DNA from 2 places in the Oceanobacillus sp. NCCP-135 genome. Region 2 is predicted to be linked to the other one. Evidence: riboswitches for the same ligand, from Rfam matches in the RefSeq annotation. Region 2 holds a riboswitch; the other holds the start of a gene.
What was found. Region 2 has a riboswitch for cobalamin ahead of AC6HVZ_RS04030 (acyl-CoA thioesterase). Riboswitches for the same ligand answer to the same signal wherever they lie in the genome.

Region 1: linked by a shared signal. The riboswitch ahead of AC6HVZ_RS02485 (DUF4430 domain-containing protein) and the one ahead of AC6HVZ_RS04030 (acyl-CoA thioesterase) in region 2 are both predicted to bind cobalamin.

What each region holds. Positions count from the first base shown of each region.
Region 1 is NZ_BAAKSZ010000002.1:149,408-155,611, reverse strand. Features, by position in the region: gene AC6HVZ_RS02495 (response regulator transcription factor) at 1-327, shown strand, start outside; gene AC6HVZ_RS02490 (ATP-binding protein) at 327-2,096, shown strand; cobalamin riboswitch at 2,266-2,445, shown strand; gene AC6HVZ_RS02485 (DUF4430 domain-containing protein) at 2,605-3,042, shown strand; gene AC6HVZ_RS02480 (ECF transporter S component) at 3,048-3,566, shown strand; gene sigX (RNA polymerase sigma factor SigX) at 3,932-4,474, shown strand; gene AC6HVZ_RS02470 (RsiX family anti-sigma factor) at 4,464-5,657, shown strand; gene AC6HVZ_RS02465 (ferredoxin) at 6,020-6,204, opposite strand, start outside.
Region 2 is NZ_BAAKSZ010000004.1:29,720-35,923, forward strand. Features, by position in the region: gene AC6HVZ_RS04020 (MMPL family transporter) at 112-2,223, opposite strand; gene AC6HVZ_RS04025 (TetR/AcrR family transcriptional regulator) at 2,316-2,882, opposite strand; cobalamin riboswitch at 3,001-3,185, shown strand; gene AC6HVZ_RS04030 (acyl-CoA thioesterase) at 3,312-3,806, shown strand; gene AC6HVZ_RS04035 (DsbA family protein) at 3,912-4,826, opposite strand; gene AC6HVZ_RS04040 (winged helix-turn-helix transcriptional regulator) at 4,827-5,165, opposite strand; gene AC6HVZ_RS04045 (glycoside hydrolase family 18 protein) at 5,306-6,204, shown strand, end outside.

The DNA of each region.
Region 1 (6,204 bases), on a different contig from region 2:
AACACCGCTACAAAGGATATACTTGTGTTTCCACATATAACTATTGATCATGATGCCCATCGTGTTACAGCAGATGGAGAAGAAGTTAGTCTTACTCCAAAAGAGTATGAATTACTTTGCTTTTTAGCAAAGTCTCCAGATAAAGTATTCAATCGAGAGCATTTATTAAAAGAAGTATGGCAATATGAATTTTTTGGGGATTTACGAACAGTTGACACACATGTTAAGAGGCTGCGGGAAAAATTAAATAATGTCTCTAAACAGGCTGCTAAGATGATTGTGACAGTATGGGGTGTAGGATATAAATTTGAGGTAGATGATGTGTAATGTTTTGGAAAAGCGTAGTAGGTAAACTAGCAATAACAATATTGTTGCTAGTTTCTTTTGTATTACTAATATTATCGATACTTTTATTAGAGTTTTTTGAGAATTTTCATATTGAAGAAGCTGAAACAGATATGCTGCAAACTGCTACTAAAATCTCTGTTTTGGTAGAACAGCATGATGATAAGTCTATCATTTTGGAGACCACTGATCGTGTTAAAGATCCGGCAACTCGTGTGGCGATTTTATTTAATGATGGAGAGCTATGGGTTTCAGACAGTTCTGATGAAAATTTATTAAAGCTGGATGCCTCGTGGCTGGAAACGGAAGAGGATTTAACAAGAGTATTAACAAATGATAGAGAGATTAGAAAGCAAATTACCATACCAAATAGTGAAATGGAAGCAATGATAGTCGGTACACCATTAGATAATAATAATGGAGCAATATTTGTATATCAGTCTTTAGATGTAATTGACCAAACAAAAGCTGAAACTACTAAAATTATCTTTTTAGCTGCAGGTATTGCGATTGTATTAACCACAATATTTGCCTTTTTCCTTTCAACACGAATTACTTCACCATTAATTAAAATGAGAGAAGCTGCCTTTGATTTGACAAGGGGTGAGTTCAATACAAAGGTACCAATATTGACCCATGATGAAATCGGTGGCTTAGCACTGGCTTTTAACCGAATGGGAAGACAGCTAAAATTCCATATTAATGCATTACGACAGGAAAAAGAACAGCTGTCAAGTATTGTTAGCTCCATGGCTGATGGTGTTATGACACTGAATAGAACCGGGGATATGATCGTTACAAATCCTCCTGCAGAACGATTTATTGAAGATTGGTATTTTGAAAACAATCTAGAGAAGAATGAAGATAATCGAAAATTGCCACACGAATTACATGAATTTTTACAGGAAGTAATTGATGGGGAAACAGAAGTACTGCATGAATTAACCATTCAAGGACGAAGCTGGGTAATGCTAATGACGCCATTATATGATCAAGCATATGTACGGGGAGCAGTTGCGGTTATTCGTGACATGACAGAGGAAAGACGGCTGGATAAACTTCGTAAAGATTTTATTGCAAATGTATCCCATGAATTACGCACACCGATTTCAATGCTGCAGGGATACAGTGAGGCAATTGTTGATGATATTGCTGAAAGTAAAGAAGAGAAAAATGAATTGGCCGAAATCATTTATGAAGAATCATTACGTATGGGGCGCTTAGTAAATGAACTATTGGATCTTGCGCGTATGGAAGCAGGTCATATTCAATTAAATAGGCAGCAAATAGAAGTTGAGACCTATGTTGATCGGATAATAAAAAAATTTAGTGGAATAGCAAGTGATAATAAGATAGAATTAAAATTAAACAAGAATATATCAAAATTTCAAGCAATTTATGATCCAGATCGAATTGAACAGGTTTTTACTAATCTAATTGATAATGCAATTCGTCATACAGCAGAGAATGGATTTGTAAAGGTATTAGTTGAATGTAATGATAATTGGTTGAATGTAGCTATTGAAGATAATGGAAGTGGTATCCCGGAAGAAGATCTGCCATTTGTATTTGAACGATTTTACAAAGCGGATAAATCAAGAGTAAGAAATAAAGCCAAAAAGGGAACTGGTTTAGGTTTATCCATTGCTAAAAATATTATTGATGCACATGACGGGGTTATTTCGGTTAAAAGTAAAGTAAACCAAGGAACCACTTTTAGTTTTAAAATACCAACTAATATCAGCGATTAATCTGTTCTAAATAATTTATCACGCATAACGGGCTGTAATACCCCCACCTCCAAGCGTGAGAAAATCCCAGACGTGAAGGTGGGGGAGGAAGGGAAAACCTGGGGGGAAAGTCCCCACTTAATGAAGTTTCACTTTATATGTGATAAAATATACCAGTAATTAAATTGAATAAAATATTTTGGGAATTGGTGTTTTCCTTAAAAGGGAATCCAGTGAAAATCTGGAGCTGTCCTCGCAACTGTAAATGGTATACGAAATAAGCATTAACCACTGTATGATTTCATATGGGAAGGGCTTATAGTAGGTTAATATCATAAGTCAGTAGACCTGCCAAATTCTTGTGTTTCAATGCTTCGAGGGTGTAAGTTATTGGGACAACCGAATACATATTTCCCCTATATGATATATATTTATGTTTCGATTGTCTGATGTGCTAACTCATTGAAGTGGAGTTAGTTTTTTTATTTCTTTTTAATTACAAGCATAGATTATACAGGAGGAGTTCAAAATGAATAAATGGCTGTTGCGTTTAGGATCCTTATTCGTTGTAATCTCATTGTTAGCAGGATGTGCATCAGATGAGAATAATGAACAGGGTACAACGTCAACAAATAATACAAGTGAGCAAGAAGAAAATAACCAGGAAGCAGAAGTAAGTGAAGATTCAGTTCTTATTACAATTACGAAGGATGAAGGCACAGAGTTTATCCATGAGAAAGAAATAGAAATTAAAGAAGGTGACATTCTTATGGATGTCTTGAAAGAAAACTTTTATGTGGAAGAGGAAGACGGATTCATTACATCCATCGAGAGAGCTTCACCAGAAGAAGATGAACAAAAAGCATGGATGTTTTTTGTTAATGATGAAATGGCACCTGTAGGCGCTGCGGAGTTTGAACTGACTCCTGGTGATAAGGTAACATTTGATCTGCAGTCATGGGAATGATCTAATTGAATATATATAAATTAACATTATTGGCGTTATTGGCAGCACTTGCGGTTGCAGGAAGAGTCGTTTTTGTATATTTGCCAAATGTCCAGCCTGTTACTTCTTTAATAATTATTTGTGGTATATTCCTAGGTCCCTTCGCCGCTGTAATACTGGCGATATTAACTAGCTTTTTGTCAAATATGGTACTAGGCATGGGGATATGGGCGATCTGGCAAATTGTTTCCTGGTCACTAATTGGAATAATGAGTGGAATATTAGGTAAAATATCAAAGAGGATTCCACTGTTTGTCATTGTATTATTCTCTATTTTCAGTGGCTACCTTTATGGCTTCATCATTTCATTAACAAATTATCAAATAGCAGGTGGTAATTTTTTTGCGTATTATTTACTTGGTTTACCGTTTGATACAAATCATGCCATAGGAAATGCTATCTTTATGATATTATTGTACCCAACTATTTCCTATTTTTTAAAAAAATATGCCAATAAACGTTTCATTACTCACAATACCAACTGAATTTAGTTGGTATTTTTTCTTTGCTTAGGAAATTATAAAATTTAAATGCTGTGGATAACTTAGTTGCCGGAACAGCCACGTCCAGCTCCAGCGCTAAAGCTATAGCGAGACCTTCCCTCACCTCCGTACGATAAAGAAGACTTGCCGATTGGGAACCAGAGGCTTAGTCGCACTTATACCCTTGTGGTGAAAGTCAACATCGGCTCCCTACGGTCGCCTGAGTTTCCTTTATCTCCTACGGCTCAGTCCAGTCCGTACGTCGCTAACCGGGCGCCCTGCGCTTTTGTTCTTACATGCTCTATAGTACAATTAGAATGTAACTTTTAAGTAATAATAAACGACTATATATGAACGGAGGATCTTTTATGAAGGTCGTTTTTGAAGAGTTTCATGAAAAATATCATCATGATTTATTTCAATTTATTTTTTATATGGTAAAAGATAGGCCATTAACAGAAGATCTCGTTCAGGAAGTTTATATAAAAGTTTTAAAATCCTATGAAACATTTAAAGGGAAAAGCAGTGAGAAGACATGGCTGTTTTCAATTGCGAGGCATGTTACTATTGACTATTTTCGATCACAAAACCGAAAACGAAAACGTATATTGGAATTTTTCGACTGGAGTGAAAAAGGACAGTTAATCCAGGATTTGAAACCATTACCTGATGAATTAGCTGTACAGAATGAGGAAATCCAAACCATTTATAACCATTTGGATAAATGTACGGTTGATCAAAAAAGTGTACTTATTTTACGATACATACAATCATTTTCAATCCAGGAAACAGCAGAGATTCTGAATTTCAGTGAAAGCAAGGTAAAAACCACCCAGCATCGAGGACTGAAAGCACTAAGAAAATATATAGCCGAAGATCAAAAGAGAGGGGGAGATGTTGATGAAATATAATGATGATCAAGAATTAATAGAAAAACTAAAAAACATGCCGAAAGTCGATGATACGATGGATAAAAATAAATTATATCACCGCATCTCCTCTGCGTTAGCTTCACAACAAAAACGACCAAAAGGAAATTCTAAATTAGTACCCGTTTTAGGAACTATCATGGCTGCTATCCTATTACTGATCATGGTGCCAATATTTTTTAATACGAATATGTTCGAAACTCAAAATGAGAATTCTACTGCAGATCGTGCACTTGATAACACTAACTCGAATCAGAAATCAGAAGAGTCTTTACATGATATGCAAGAAGAATCAACGGCTATGGAAGATACGGAGTCTGAAATTATGACGAAGAGTAAACCTATAGAGAGCTATGTTATTAATCAAAATAATAGTAATACAGTAATTGTACATGGAGCTGTTGCAGACAGCCAGCAGCAATATGTTATTCCATTATCTTTTATAGTCCCAGAGTCTGCAGATATTAATACGTTTTATAGTGAGATGGGTCATTATATAAAAGATCAGGAATGGGGTTTAAGTGATTATTTATTTGAGAATGTGTCGTTTATAATAGAAAAAGAAGCCAATCAGGTCATGGTTGATCTTCCATCAGGATTTTCTCTAAGCGAAGGATCCGCTACTGCAACTATTTTTGAAAAATCCCTGAAAACGATGTTTAAGCATAAGGGAATTGAAAAAGCAGTTTTTCATACAGAAAACAACCAAAGAGTAGATCTTGGCCCTTTTGGTATAGTGAATGAATTATCGCTTCGTGACGAGCAAAATGCCAGTTATAAGCTTTATCATCAAGATAATGCTGATAGATCATTTCTAATACCAATTCCCAATGAGGATGAATTAACGATTGATGATGCTTTAATGGAAATGAAAAGAGATGATCCGGATTTTAATGTATTCCAAACAATACCTGAGCCGATTCAATTTACAACGGATTCAATAGATCATGAGCTAATAATATCCTTTTCTGATGAAAATTTAATAGTAAATAATCAGGATACCCTAACAATGATTGAAGCTATTCTTATGACAGCAAAAAGCTATGGCTATGCCTCAGTCTCTTTTCAGAATAGTAACTTGAAAAAAATCGGCTCGTATGTACTAACAGAACCCATTCCTGTACCAGTGGGTGCTAATCCAATCAACTCAATAGCAAAACGATAGAATCAGCTCTCTTTCTAAATTTTGTTGCTCTTAACTCGTAGATGATAGAAAAGACGACGTAAGATACTATATCAGAATTCAAATATGTGGAGGACCTTAAACTTGAAGAAACTGATGTAGACTGTCCGATAGAGAACCATCTCTACGTCCAAACGAAGCGAGCCTAAAGGTTTATGTTTACTAAACATAATAAAAAATGCTTTAGAAGTTATTTTCTAAACCACTTTTTATTTTGATTTGCTATAATAAAAGATAGGGGAATATTGTGAACTAATCCTGATTCTGTTCAAGGGTCTTTAGGTCATACCATGAGGTACTAACATTCAGTGGGGGAGGAAGGGAAACCCCCACTGAATGAAGTTTCACTTTATTGGGTCACCATCAAATGGTTTGTCTGAAATTTTAATTGAATCAGTTGGACAACCTTCACGGGCGTCAACCATGTCATCCTCTAAAAATTCCCCAACTTCTGCTGTTCCAGTATTATCATCCAACACCACATAGGCGAGACCTTCATCATCGTAATCATATATATCAGGAGCCGAAG
Region 2 (6,204 bases):
GCTGAAGTTCACAAATTGATGGCAATTTATAACAATATTTCTAGAGGTTCGCAGTGGAATGGCTTCAAAAAGAAGAGCGTCCATACTAGCTAGACGCTCTTTCATTTAAACCTATTTACTTTCCTTGTTTTTACCAGCCTTATCCTTTTCAAACAAAACAAGTAACCCTGGTAACAATCCACCTCGAATCAGGAAGGTATCCAGTAAAATACCAACTGCAACAATGAAGCCAAAGACGAATAAAAACTCAATCGGCTGTGTCATCAGTACTGCAAAGGTTGCTGCCAGAATAAGTCCAGCAGAGGATATTACCCCTCCAGTATTGGCGACAGCAATTTCAACTGCCTGTTTGACAGGATGCTTTTGCCGTTCTTCCATAAACCGTGAAATTAGAATGATGTTATAATCAATTCCCAGAGCAACTAGGAAAACAAAAGCATACATCGGCACCCTGTTGCTTATGTTCTCGATATCAAAGAATAAATTGGTTAAGAACATCCCCAGTCCCAGTGCCGCAACATAGGAAACAAGAATGGTACCCATCATATATACAGGCATTCTAAATGACTTGGTCAGGAAAATCAGCATGACAAAGATTAATAGTGTTTCTATTGTTATTACAACAGCAAGATCCCGGTTATTGACAGATCTGTCATCTATTGCAGTAGCTGTTTCTCCAGCAAAGTAAAGCTTGCCACTAAGATTACTGTTATCTGCAATTTGCTCGGAATTATTCATGATTTCTTCAAGAGCATTCATTGTTTCATTTGAGTATGGACTCATATCAAATGTCATGCTGTAAGCAATAACCGTTTCATCCGCAGTAATTCCATCCATTCGAACATTGCTTACATGCTCCTGATCAGACAGGTCACTCATTAATTCATTTCTTTTTTCTTCACTGATAACTTCTTCTGATTCAAACAGGACGGTGGTTGGAGCTAAATCTCCAGCCTCAAACTTTTTCTCCAAAATTTCATAGCCCACACGAGAAGGCATATCATCAGGGAAGGACTTCAAATTATCAAATTCATAGCTTGTATTTAGTACGTTTGTTGCAGAAATAAGAAGCAAAATACCAATCATAGCAACCGCAGTGATTGGTTTTCCTGTTACAAAACGACCAACCTTACTCCAAAAGGAACTGGATTTAATATGCTGATCCCCAACACGTGGAATGATTGGCCAAAAAGACTTTCTGCCAAAAATCGTAAATAATGCAGGGACAAGTGTGACAGATGCAAGAATAACAACCGCCATTGTTGTTCCAAAAATGGGAGCAAAGTTTCTAGAGTCCTCATATTGGGCAAAGAACAAAACAAGCATTGCCGCTAAAACAGTTGCTCCTGAATAGAACACAGGAACTCCAACGCCTCTCATTGCAATCTTCATTGCATCATGTTTATTTTCACGGGTTTTCAGTTCTTCTCTATAACGTGAAAAAACAAATAAAGAATAATCAATCACAGCAGCAAATAATAATATACTCATGATGGACAAGGATTGGCTGCTTAATAGCACACCGCTTTTACCTACTAAACCGAGCAGCTGGTTCACTGCGCCATAAACAAATCCAGCTGCCAACAATGGGATTAATGCGAGTGCAGGTGACCTGTAAAGAACAATCAGCAGTACTAATATAATTCCTACCGTTGACAGGATAAGAACAAGGTCTGCACGAGAAAATAGATCATTTGTATCTGATGTTATTCCGGCCGGACCTGTAACATATAAGGAAAGGTCAGTTTGTTCCACTATATTATAAATTTGTTCCAATGAATCCTGAATATCAGTAGTCTCATAAGATGGATCAAAATTTAGTGGAACAATTGCAGTGGTGCCATCCTCAGAGAAAAATCCTGCAGTTGCTTGTGGGGGAAGTTCACTTAAAGGAACGATTGATTCGATTCCTTTTACATCTTCTTCACTAATACTTGAAACAATATCTGTTACATCCGACAGTTCAAGCTCATTTTCATCTGTTTGGAACACTAAAATTGCAGGAATCCCATCATTATTTTTAAAGTATTTGTCCACCTTATCTTGGGCAATAACAGATTGCGCATCTTCCGGCAGCGAATCAAGACTGGATACTTTATAATCCTTTGCACCTGGAGCAAATACCATTAATAACAGGATTGCAATAAGCCAGATGCTGACCGTAATCCACATACCTTTTTTAGATGTAACGCGATCGGTTATAAAATGCAGTAAATTTTTCATAGTTATTTCCCTTCTGTATGGGTTAGAAACAATAATGACACTTATGTCACCTTACAATTATCATTCAAAGTAACACAAGTGTCAATTAATTTTTATGTGAACATTCCGTGACTTATAATTTCTTTAATGGATACTGTCCATTCATGCTCTGGCACTCCAAAATGATTGGGAATATCAATTGTTTGGAAAATAAGTGCTAAGACTAGGCTGTCGGGAAGGCTTTGTTTTAACTTCTTTTCCTCTCTTCCTAACTCAACAAAACCCTGCAGATGCTTATACATATCCTGATGAAGCATTTCTAATTGCTCTTTATTTTTTCTGACATCTTCGGTAACTGTAGGAATATGAAAGGCTATACCACGAATCTGATGGATCTCACTATCTTCAAAGATAATATCGATTACGTAATTAAATTGTTCCTGAAAACCTTGGATTTCATCAATTCTTTGCAATTTAATCAGAAACTGTTCCATTTCATATACCATATATTCGGTAATTAATTCTTCTCTTTTCTTAAAGTATTTATAAATAGTCCCTCTAGAAACGTCTAATCGTTTGGCGACTTTGCTAAAGGTAAACCCATCATAACCATGATTGAGAAGGATCTCTTTCGTTGTTTTATATAAATCCTTTTTGGAAAATTTTCTTGCCCGTACCATCAAGCTCACCTCCGTTTTTATTATATGCTAAAATTGCCTTTAAACAAAAGTCCATGCGTTCCCGGGCTTACCTAAATGGAGAACGACAGTCTTGCATAAAAATGGTATACTAATTAAAATTGAATAGCTTGCCAATGGTGACTTATGATATAAGTTGAAAAGGGAAGTTGGTGAAATTCCAACGCGGTCCCGCCACTGTAATGAGGAGAGTTCTTTTACAGCCACTGTTTCAAAATAGAAATGGGAAGGGAAAAGAGCTTGATGATTCTAAGCCAGGATACCTGCCATTTGGAAGAACATTATAATCCTACGGGAGATAGGAGGATGTTGCGATCTAATGTTTTCATGATTTATGAAATTTATTTTATTGTGTTTTTTAACATCTTCTAATTAAGAGGGTGTTTTTTAATTTTCAGGAGGTATTTAGCAATGGAAAAAGTATCAATTCAAAGTTCAAAAACAATTCAAACCCGCCTGGTACTTCCGCCAGACACGAATCATTTAGATACGATTTTTGGCGGAAAAGTGCTTGCCTATATTGATGAAATTGCAGCATTAACAGCGATGAAGCATGCGAAGAGTGCAGTTGTTACAGCATCCATTGATTCGGTGGATTTCCTATCTTCTGCAAAGGTTGGAGATTCATTAATATTGGAGTCATTTGTGACGTATACAGGTACAAGTTCGATGGAAGTATATGTAAAGGTTACAGCCAATGATTTAATTAAAGATGTGGTGAAGCTAACGACAGAGTCTTTTCTCACAATGGTTGCTGTCAATGAAGAGGGAAGACCGGTTCCTGTTCCGAAGGTGTATCCTGAGACGGAAGAGGAAAGGCAATTACATATGACAGCCCCTTCGAGAAAAAGAAATCGAGAAAATCGAGCAGCTATAAGACAGAGGGGATTTTCTGAAATCAATTAGAAAACTTGGTATTCGCCAAGCCTTTATGGAGTTGTACTCATACAGTATGTTTTCTGGTAAAAAAAGAAGTATCCGCATGCATTTACAACGGATACTTCTTTCGGGTTATTTTTTTTCAATATAAGCTTCACCAAGGATTTCCTTCTGCTCGTAACTGTCAAACAAAAGCTTTTCTTGAACAAATGCTTCAACCTGACTTTCCTCAAGATCATACATTATTTCAATCTCCTTGGAAAATAACAGTCCCTCTTTTTCAAAAAGTGCTGGTAGTTCAGGACGAGTTTTTGGTTGGATTTCTGTATCACCCATAACCTGCTTCAGTCCATTAGCATAGTCCGGTAATGAACGCGCACCAACAATTTTAACGCCTTTATTTTCCTCGTTTACCATGATGATTGTCGGGAATCCTCTTGCACCAAGCTGGCCGGCAAGTGCAAAGTCCTGATTTAACAGATCCTGTCCGCTTGAGTGACTGGCTTCCTTCATTATCTCTTTTCCATCAAGGCCAAGTCCATTTACAATCTCCGTTAACACCTGTTCATCCCCGATGTTTCTGTTGAAGGCAAAAACAGCTTCCCTTGCTTTCCGTAGAAATACAGACGCAGTTTTTTCATCCTGTTTTTGAATAACTTTAAAAACGCGGGATGGCGGAAAGGAGGATTGAACCGGGTCATCATACCATAATGTCCCATCAATCGGCATGCGGGAATGTTCGCCCACTTCTCTCCAGTGTCCAGCAACGTCAGCAGGGCCACTAATTCCGTTTTGTACATCAGCAAAACCATCGCCCCATTTTTCCAGCAAGCCACCCATTACTGTTTTAAAGTTAAAATAATGACCATATTGTTCAATAAAGCGACGAAGTACAGGTTCGAGTGCCCAGCAATGTGAACAGATAGGATCCGTTACATAATAAAGATCAATCGTTTTTTTAGGATTTAGATCAATTATTTCCATTGTTTCGTCACCAGCTTCCCCGCAAATTCCTGTTTCCAGATCACAAATCATTTTACTATTCATTTAATTTTCCCCCTTCGATGAAATAACATCATTTAAATATTCCTGTGCCCATTCCTGAATCGGCTTCAGTGCATTTGCCAGGGCCTTGCCTTTTTCTGTGAGTTCATAGGAAATTGTAACAGCAGCTTCACTTGTTACTTGCTTATCTAATAATCCAAATTCAATAAGCTCAGTTAGTTTCAGTGAGAGTGATCTTGATGTTATACCAGTAAAATCTTTTTTTATTTCGGAAAAATGTGCACGGTTCTCCTTGCAAAGGGATAAGTAATGGATAATTTGGCCATTCCACTTTCTGCCTAATATTTGAAATGAAGATTCCATATATGGACAAATATTAATCACGAGCACCTCCAGTCATTATTAAATATATCAGATATAAAAAATATATCAAGTATAAAAATTATATTAAACTTATTATCACAGACAATAATTGGGTGAATATCATGAATTGTAACGATAGATCAATGGAGGGGAAAACTGTGCAAATCCATGTAGTAGAAAGTGGAGATACGCTATGGAGAATAGCAAATCTTTATTATACGGATATCAATCAGATCATATTAGTCAATCAGCTGGAAAATCCGGATGTGCTTGTTGTAGGGCAGGCACTTGTTATCCCTGAACTGGGTCAGGAATTCGTTGTTCAGCCAGGAGATAATTTATGGGCAATTGCCGGGAGGTTTGGGGTGACAGTAGAAAAACTGGCAGCAGCCAATAATATAACGAATCCGGCTTTAATATATGTAGGTCAGATGCTGCAATCACCTTATATGCAGCACACTGTACGACCAGGTGAAACACTTTGGCAGATAGCGGCGAATTTTGGAGTTACCACTAATCAGCTTATTCAGGTAAATACTATACCAAATCCGGCGATGATCTACGTGGGACAGATGATTCGAATACCAACGATGAATAAACCTATTACTGAGGTAAATGCGTTTACCACCCAGTTGGATGAAGCAGGGAGAGAGGAAGTACTTTTCTTAGGGAAAAATTTAACGTATCTAACACCATTCACCTACAGTATCCGAACAGATGGTTCCATTACTGATTTGGCGGATTCGCTGGTATTAGATGCTGCTCAGGCAACGAATGTGGCACCCCTGCTTGTTCTGACCAATTTTGTTGAGGGAAGTTTCGATTCAGATATTGTTGCAGCTGTTTTACGAGATGCGGATTTACAGGAAACATTGATAACCAATTTATTGAACACAATGCGAGAAAAGGGCTATGCAGGTATCAATTTTGATTTTGAATATGTTTATCCAGAGGATCGTGAAAACTATAATAATTTCCTTAGGCGGGTTGTTGCTAGATTACATCCAGAAGGATACATTGTTTCCACAGCCCTTGCGCCTAAAATAAGTGCTGATCA